One region of the Streptomyces sp. NPDC001157 genome, then DNA from elsewhere that is predicted to be linked to it. Evidence: riboswitches for the same ligand, from Rfam matches in the RefSeq annotation. Region 1 holds a riboswitch; the other holds the start of a gene.
The links. A riboswitch is a leader RNA that binds a small molecule or an ion and turns the genes downstream of it on or off. The one in region 1 is predicted to bind glycine.

Region 1 (4,410 bases):
CGATGTCCGGGTCGAGCTCGTGCAGGGGCGTGTTCAGTACGGACATGCGTCTACGGCTCCTCAGCCGGCGTTCTGGGCGGTGTACTCGTCGGCGGAGAGCAGGTCGGCCGGCTCCTCCGTGACGCGGACCTTGAAGAGCCAACCGCCGTCGAAGGGGGCCGAGTTGACCAGGGACGGGTCGTTCACCACGTCCTCGTTGATCTCGGTGACCTCACCGGTGACGGGGGAGTACAGGTCGCTGACCGACTTGGTCGACTCCAGCTCGCCGCAGGTCTCGCCCGCGGTCACGGCGGAGCCCACCTCGGGAAGCTGGGCGTAGACGACATCGCCGAGCGCGTTGGCCGCGAACTCCGTGATGCCGACCGTCGAGACGCCGTCCTCGGCGGCCGACAGCCACTCGTGCTCCTTGCTGTAACGCAGCTGCTGGGGGTTGCTCATGACCTGAATTCTCCTGTACGCGATGGATTGCTGATGAATGAGGGACTGCTGAAAACGCGTGTGAGCAGCGAAAATGTGCGCGGGGTCACGTCCGGGGACAAAGCCCCCTCGCTCAGTCTGGGTCAGTGTCTACTTCTGGCGCTTGTAGAACGGCAGCGCCACGACCTCGTACGGCTCGTGGCTGCCCCGGATGTCCACGCCGACTCCCTCGGTGCCCGGCGCCGCGTGTGCCGCGTCGACGTACGCCATCGCGATCGGCTTGCCCAGCGTGGGGGAGGGGGCGCCGGAGGTGATCTCGCCGATCACCTCGCCGCCCGCGACGACCGCGTACCCGGCGCGCGGGATCCGACGGCCCTCGGCGACCAGGCCCACGAGGACGCGCGGCGGGTTCTCCGCAGCCCTGGCGGCCGCCTCCTGGAGCGCCTCGCGCCCCACGAAGTCGCCCTCCTTCTCGAACTTCACCACCCGGCCGAGCCCGGCGTCGAACGGCGTGAGCGAGGTGGACAGTTCATGCCCGTACAGCGGCATGCCCGCCTCCAGGCGCAGCGTGTCCCGGCAGGACAGCCCGCAGGGCACCAGCCCGACGGACGCGCCCGCCTCGGTCAGCGCCTGCCACAGCTTCTCGGCGTCACCGGGGGCGACGAACAGCTCGAAGCCGTCCTCGCCGGTGTAGCCGGTGCGGGCGATGAGGGCGGGGACGCCTGCGACGGTGCCGGGCAGGCCGGCGTAGTACTTGAGGCCGTCGAGGTCGGCGTCGGTGAGCGACTTCAGGATGCCGGGGGACTCGGGGCCCTGCACGGCGATCAGCGCGTAGTTGTCCCGGTCGTCGCGCACCTCGGCGTCGAAGCCGGCCGAACGCTCCACCAGCGCGTCCAGCACCACCTGGGCGTTGGAGGCGTTGGCGACGACCATGTACTCGGTCTCGCCGAGCCGGTAGACGATCAGGTCGTCGAGGATGCCGCCGTCGGCCCGGCAGATCATGGTGTAGCGGGCGCGGCCGACGCCGACGGAGGCGATGTTGCCGAGCAGCGCGTAGTTGAGCAGGGCGGCTGCCTGCGGGCCGGTGACGGTGATCTCGCCCATGTGGGAGAGGTCGAAGAGCCCGGCCTTCGTCCGCACGGCGAGGTGCTCGTCGCGTTCGGAACCGTAGCGCAGGGGCATGTCCCAGCCGGCGAAGTCGGTCATCGTCGCACCGAGCGAGCGATGCAGGGCATCGAGCGCGGTGTGACGGGGTGCGTTGCTGCTCATCGGACGGTCGTCTCCCAAGGGGAATGCATGACGGGCGAGGTCGTTCCTCCCCATCTGTCATCGGAACCTGAGAGGTTCGCCGTGACCGCATGCGGCACGGCTTGCACCTTGGGTGGGACCACCGGGAACGGCGGCCCGCTTTTCAGATGTGCCTCGCCCGCGCGGTAACGGGGCCTGAGAGATTCAAGGGAGGGACTTGCTCCTTCGGCGCCCAGCAGACTCTGCTGCCGGGACTCTCCCGCGCGGATTCAAACGGCCGGTATGCAGTTGGCGCGCACATCATTGCACGCCTCGTCCGCGTGCGGCAGGGCCACATCCGGCGCCTCGTTCGGCACCTCACTTTTTGTAACTGGCCTGTGGCCGGAACCGAACACAACCGCGAGACGCCGTGCATTACCTTCCCTTTACAAACAGTGGGGAGAAGCTTTCCTGACCCCGCAGGAAGGACGATCACGGTGAACAGGACCACGGTGTACGCCACGACCTCGGCCGTCGCGCTGCCCAAGCAGCCCGCGGCCCCGGCCAGGGATGTGTGCGGTGCCCGCCCCGTACCCGCACCCGTGGTCCGCGATCTGCGCGACCGCTCGGGGCACAGCCCGCACGCCCTGCTCTTCGGCCCCCGTGACCTCGTGGTGGTCACCGGCCTGCCCGGCAGCGGCAAGTCCACGCTGATGGAGCGCGCGGTCCGCGGCCTCCGCATCGACTCCCAGGACGCCCGCGACCGCTGGGAGGCCCGCACGCCCCGCTTCCTGCCCTACGCGCTCTACCGTCCCCTCGTCCGCCTCGCCCACTACGCCGGACTGCGCCGCGCCCTGCGCAGCGGCGCAGGGGCCGTCGTGCACGACTGCGGTACGCAGGCCTGGGTGCGCGGCTGGCTGGTGCGCGAGGCCCGCCGCCGCGGCGGCACCCTGCATCTGCTGCTGCTCGACGTCACGCCGGGCACCGCCCTGGAGGGCCAGCGAGAGCGCGGCCGCGGCGTCTCGCGCTACGCCTTCCTGCGCCACCGCACGGCGGCGGCCCGGCTGATCCGCGCGGTCGAGCGGGGCGACCTGCCCGAGGGCGTCGGCTCGGCGGTGCTGCTGGACCGGGACGCGGCGGATGTCCTGCGCAGGATCGATTTCGCGGGCTGACGCACGGACCAACCCCTTTGTCCGTGCCACCCGCTAGCCTTTCCAGCCACAGCAGTGGTTCTGAGCAGGCGGTCGGACACAGATGGACTTCCCAGCGGATCTTCCCGCGGACTTTCCCATGCAGGCGCACCCCCATCCGCACGGCGGATGGCCCGGCAACGAGCTGGAGGAGGTGCTGTCGGCCTCCCTCGGCATACCCTCGGCGGGCGGCCGGATCCTGGAGGTGCTCGGCCGCAGCTTCCTCTGGGTGCCGCTGCCGAACGGCGGCGGCCCGCACAGTGGCCCCCTCGACGTGCCCACGCTGGAGATCGACGGCCAGGCGTACGTCCCGGTCTTCAGCTCCGAGGAGCAGTTCCGTCAGGTCGTCGGCAACCACATGTCGTACACGGTCACCCCGGCCGTCGAGTTCGCCCGCGGACTGCCCCCGCAGGTCGGCCTCGCCGTGAACCCGGACGGTGTGGTCGGCATCCCGCTCCCGCCGCCCGCCGTCGCCGAACTCTGCCGCGTGGGCCGCACGCCGCTGGACGGCCCCGCCTCCGGCGGCCGGGTCAAGCTCTACGAGCCGGACTGGCAGGACGACCCGATCGACTTCCTCGCCGCGGCGTCCGCCGAGTTCGCGGAAACCGGCGTGGTCGTCACGGCCCGCCGCTGCCTCGCCGCCATCGAGACGGCGGACCCGGTGATGTTCGTGGGCGTCGAACTCTCCCAGCGGGAGGGTGACATCAGAGCGCTCCCTCTGGAGGCCCTGAGCCGCGCCATCACCAGGATCCCCACCCAGTGGCCGGTCAACCTGGTCCTCCTGGACGTGACGGACGACCCGGTGGCGATGTGGATGCGCGAACAGGTGCGGCCCTTCTATACGAGGGATCACCTGTAAGTGCTGCCAGGGGGAACGGACCACCGAATCCCGAGCTCCCGGGCGCTTAAGCTGTTGGCATACGCGGGGCAACCACCAGAAGGGGCACACACGTGAGCGCCAGCACCACGACCGGGACGGTCGAGAACATGCTGCGCCAGGTGACGCCAGGGCGCTACGACGCCTATGAGGCACTCCTCCGCGCACTCGCGACCCCCGGCTCCGGCCAGGTCTGGATGCTCCTGTGGCACGGCCAGGCGGGCTCCCCGGACGCCCAGTACGGAAACATGGAGGTCGACGGCTACGGCTACGCCCCGTGCGTCACCTCCGCGCAGGAGCTGAGCGCCAGCGGCTGGAACAGATCGTACGAGGTGGTCGACGGCCTGGACGTCGCCCGGACCCTCTACCCGGACCACTTCGGCCTCTGGCTCAATCCGCACGCCCCGGGCGGCGGCGTGGGCATCCCCTGGCTGGATCTGCGCCGTATCGCCACCGGTCTGGAGCGCCAGGCCGCCGGCCCGCTGCGGATGTCGGAGCCCGCGATCGAGATCCCGCAGTTCTACGCCCTGCTCGCACAGAACGCCCACCGCACCCCGGCCGTCCGCTCGCTGCGCCGCGCCTGGGTGCAGCCGGCGCTCGGGGCGCCGTACCTCGCCATCGGCCTGGACGTGTACGACACCAGCCCGCCCGCGGTGGACTCGGTGCGGGCGATGATGCAGCAGTCCATCGGTGCCGTCC
Region 2 (4,410 bases), on a different contig from region 1:
ATGCTCGCGAAGATCGCCTCCGAGGAGGCCAAACCGAACGGGCTGGTGCTTGTCGAGCCCGGTACCGAGCGGGCCAAGCTCGGACCGATGTCGGTGCGGATGCTGCCAGGGGTGGGGCCTGCCACGGGGGACCATCTGCGGCGGGCCGGAATCACCACGGTCGACGAGATCGCCGAGGCCGGTGAGGACGAGCTCGTCCGGCTGCTGGGCAAGGCCCATGGGCACGCGTTGTACGCCATGGCACTGGCGCACGACGACCGGCCCGTGGTGGCCGAGCGTGAGGCCAAGTCGGTGTCGGTCGAGGACACGTACGACGTGGACATTCACGACCGGGTGAGGGTGGGGCTGGAGGTGCAGCGGCTGGCGGACCGGTGTGTGCGGCGGCTGCGTGGTGCGGGCCTTTCAGGCCGGACCATCGTGCTGAAGGTGCGGCGCTACGACTTCTCGACGCTGACTCGTTCCGAGACACTGCGCGGGCCCACGGATGACCCGGCGGTGGTACGGGAGGCTGCCGCCCGGCTGCTGGATTCGGTGGACACGACGGGGGGTGTGCGGCTGCTGGGGGTCGGGGTGAGCGGGCTGGCCGACTACACGCAGGAGGATCTGTTCGCGCAGGCCGCGGGGGACGGCGTGGATCATTCGGCGGACGAGGCGGACGAGGAGCCCGTCGAGGAGCAGCAGGTGGTCGTCGAGCGGCGGTGGCCCGCGGGGCACGATGTGCGGCATGCCGAGTTCGGGCACGGGTGGGTGCAGGGAAGCGGGCTCGGGCGGGTGACCGTGCGGTTCGAGACGCCGGACTCGGGACCGGGGCGGGTGCGGACGTTTCGCACCGATGACCCTCAGCTGGAGCCGGCGGACCCGTTGCCGTTGGTGACGGGGAGACCCGGGGCCTCCGTGCAGGGAGTCGGTGCCTGACCGGGGGATGGTGCCGGTCCGCGCGGGGGGCCGCGCGCGGTGCGAGGGGTCGGGCTAGGCGTCCGCGTCCTCCGTACCCGCGAGCTTGCCGAAGTCGTGATCCGGGAAGGAGGAAGGAGCGGCGATGTCCAGACCGTAGTGGTGGTAGAGCTGGAGTTCCTGTTCGGGGGACAGGTGGCGGCCGACGCCGAAGTCGGGGGCATCCTTGATGAGGGACCGGTCGTAGGGGACGCGGAGGGTGCCCTCGATCAGTTCGCTGGGTTCCAGGGGGACGAAGGCGTCCCGGGAGAACAGGCCGGTGCGTATGGCCGCCCACTCCGGCACGCCGGTCGCGTCGTCGAGGTAGACCTCGTCGATGGTGCCGAGCTTGGTGCCGTTGCGGTCGAACGCCTTGCGGCCGATCAGGTTGCGCGGATCGATGTCGGTCTGCACGGGCCCTCCACTTGGTCGCAACTCATCCGTAAGCACTACAAAAGAGCACATTGGTGATGGCGGCCACTCGAAGGATCCACTGTTGCGCTCGCTGGTAGGCTGACAACGGCTGCTGACCCCGTGCGGGAGAGTCCTCCAGACATCATCGGAGGCGCCGAAGGAGCAAATCCTCCCCGGAATCTCTCAGGCACACGTACCGCGCGGACGAGGTCACTCTGGAAAGCAGGGCGGGTGTCGACGGCTTCCGCTCTCACCGACGGTGAAAGCCGGGCGCCCTCGGGTGATCCGGTGAAGCTCTCAGGTTGAGATGACAGAGGGGGAGGCCGTCCGGGCACCCGCGCCGTGGTGCCCCTCGCAGGTCGTGTCAGACCAGGAGGCCTCCGCAATGACCGCCCATCGCATTCCGCTCTCCGAGCTCGAACAGGGCATCCCGTTCGAGCAGCGCCACATAGGGCCTGATCATGAGGCACGGGCCAAGATGCTCGCGCACGTCGGATACGGCTCGCTGGACGAGCTGACCGCCGCCGCGGTGCCGGATGTGATCAAGAACTCGGATGCGCTGGAGCTGCCGGGCGCGCGTACCGAGGCCGAGGTGCTGGCCGAGCTGAGGTCGCTCGCCGACCGGAACCAGGTGCTCGACTCCATGATCGGACTCGGGTACTACGGCACCTTCACTCCGCCCGTCATCCTGCGCAACGTGATGGAGAATCCCGCCTGGTACACGGCCTACACGCCCTACCAGCCCGAGATCTCGCAGGGGCGGCTCGAGGCCCTGCTCAACTTCCAGACCATGGTCGCCGACCTGACCGGGCTGCCCACCTCCGGTGCCTCGCTGCTCGACGAGGGGACGGCCGCAGCCGAGGCCATGGCGCTGTCCCGGCGCATGGGCAGGAACAAGAAGGGCCTGTTCCTGATCGACGCGGACGTGCTGCCGCAGACCATCGCCGTGATCGAGACGCGTGCCGAGCCGACGGGTGTGGAGGTCGTGGTCGCCGACCTGAGCGACGGCATTCCGGCCGAGGTCGCCGGGCGTGAGATCAACGGCGTGCTCGTCCAGTACCCCGGCGCCTCCGGCGTCGTGCGCGACATCAAGCCGCTCATCGACCAGGCGCACGAGCTCGGTGCGCTGGTCACCGTCGCCGCCGATCTGCTGGCGCTGACGCTGCTGAAGTCGCCCGGGGAGCTCGGCGCGGACATCGCGGTAGGGACCACGCAGCGCTTCGGTGTGCCGATGGGCTTCGGCGGGCCGCACGCCGGCTACATGGCCGTGCACGAGAAGTTCGCGCGCAGCCTGCCCGGCCGGCTGGTGGGTGTGTCCGTGGACGCGGACGGGCACCAGGCGTACCGCCTCGCGCTGCAGACCCGTGAGCAGCACATCCGGCGGGAGAAGGCCACCAGCAACATCTGCACCGCCCAGGTGCTGCTCGCCGTCATGGCGGGGATGTACGCCGTGTACCACGGGCCGGAGGGGCTCAAGGCGATCGCGCGGCGCACCCACCGGTACGCCACGATCCTTGCCGCGGGCCTTCAGGCCGGTGGTGTCGAGGTCGTGCACGGTTCCTACTTCGACACGCTCACCGTGCGGGTGCCGGGCCGCGGCGCCGAGGTGGTGGCCGCCGCGCGGGAGAACGGCGTCAACCTTCACCTCGTCGACGCCGACCACGTGTCGATCGCCTGCGACGAGACCACCGCGCGGGCCCAACTGAGCGCCGTGTGGACCGCGTTCGGGGTCGAGGGCGACATCGAGGCGCTGGACGCGGCGACCGCGGACTCCCTGCCCGCCGGTCTGCTGCGCACCGACGACTACCTGACCCACCCGGTCTTCCAGCAGCACCGCTCCGAGACCGCGATGCTCCGCTACCTGCGCAGGCTCGCCGACCGCGACTACGCACTCGACCGCGGCATGATCCCGCTGGGCTCCTGCACCATGAAGCTCAACGCGACCACCGAGATGGAGCCGGTCACCTGGCCCGAGTTCGGGCAGCTGCACCCCTTCGCACCCGCCGAGCAGGCGCAGGGCTACCTCACGCTCATCCGTGAGCTGGAGGAGCGGCTCGCCGAGGTCACCGGGTACGACAAGGTGTCCCTGCAGCCCAACGCCGGATCGCAGGGCGAGCTGGCCGGACTGCTCGCCGTACGCGGATATCACCGGGCCAACGGGGACGAGCAGCGGACCGTGTGTCTGATTCCGTCGTCCGCGCACGGTACGAACGCCGCCAGCGCCGTGATGGCCGGGATGAAGGTCGTCGTCGTGAAGACCGCCGAGGACGGCGAGATCGACGTCGAGGACCTGCGGGCGAAGATCGAGCAGTACCGCCACGAGCTGGCGGTGCTGATGATCACGTACCCCTCCACGCACGGTGTCTTCGAGGAGCATGTCGCCGACATCTGCGCGCAGGTGCACGAGGCCGGCGGGCAGGTGTACGTCGACGGCGCCAACCTCAACGCCCTTGTGGGGCTTGCCAAGCCGGGGCACTTCGGCGGTGACGTCTCGCACCTCAACCTGCACAAGACCTTCTGCATCCCGCACGGTGGCGGCGGTCCGGGCGTCGGACCCGTCGGTGTGCGGGCGCACCTTGCGCCGTACCTGCCGAACCACCCGATGCAGCCGGCGGCCGGCCCCGAGACGGGCGTCGGGCCGATCTCTGCGGCTCCCTGGGGTTCCGCGGGTATCCTGCCGATCTCGTGGGCGTACGTGCGGCTCATGGGCGGCGAGGGGCTGAAGCGGGCCACGCAGGTGGCTGTGCTGAGCGCCAACTACATCGCCAAGCGGCTGGAGCCGCACTACCCGGTGCTCTACACCGGTCCGGGCGGGCTGGTCGCGCACGAGTGCATCATCGATCTGCGGCCGCTGACCAAGGCGACCGGGGTGAGCGTCGACGACGTGGCCAAGCGGCTCATCGACTACGGCTTCCACGCGCCGACGATGTCGTTCCCGGTGGCCGGCACGCTGATGATCGAGCCGACCGAGTCCGAGGACCTGATCGAGCTGGACCGGTTCTGCGAGGCGATGATCGCCATCCGTGCGGAGATCGAGAAGGTCGGGGCGGGCGAGTGGCCGGC

Region 2: it holds a riboswitch for glycine, as region 1 does, so the genes downstream of both, gcvP (aminomethyl-transferring glycine dehydrogenase) here and gcvT (glycine cleavage system aminomethyltransferase GcvT) in region 1, are expected to answer to the same signal.

Annotation. Positions count from the first base shown of each region.
Region 1 is NZ_JBSFJW010000061.1:2,192-6,601, forward strand. Features, by position in the region: gene glyA (serine hydroxymethyltransferase) at 1-46, opposite strand, end outside; gene gcvH (glycine cleavage system protein GcvH) at 61-438, opposite strand; gene gcvT (glycine cleavage system aminomethyltransferase GcvT) at 568-1,686, opposite strand; glycine riboswitch at 1,731-1,838, opposite strand; glycine riboswitch at 1,839-1,937, opposite strand; gene ACWDAG_RS45695 (AAA family ATPase) at 2,136-2,816, shown strand; gene ACWDAG_RS45700 (enhanced serine sensitivity protein SseB) at 2,899-3,693, shown strand; gene ACWDAG_RS45705 (enhanced serine sensitivity protein SseB C-terminal domain-containing protein) at 3,786-4,410, shown strand, end outside.
Region 2 is NZ_JBSFJW010000028.1:9,398-13,807, forward strand. Features, by position in the region: gene ACWDAG_RS34955 (DNA polymerase IV) at 1-915, shown strand, start outside; gene ACWDAG_RS34960 (PRC-barrel domain-containing protein) at 970-1,347, opposite strand; glycine riboswitch at 1,461-1,556, shown strand; gene gcvP (aminomethyl-transferring glycine dehydrogenase) at 1,733-4,410, shown strand, end outside.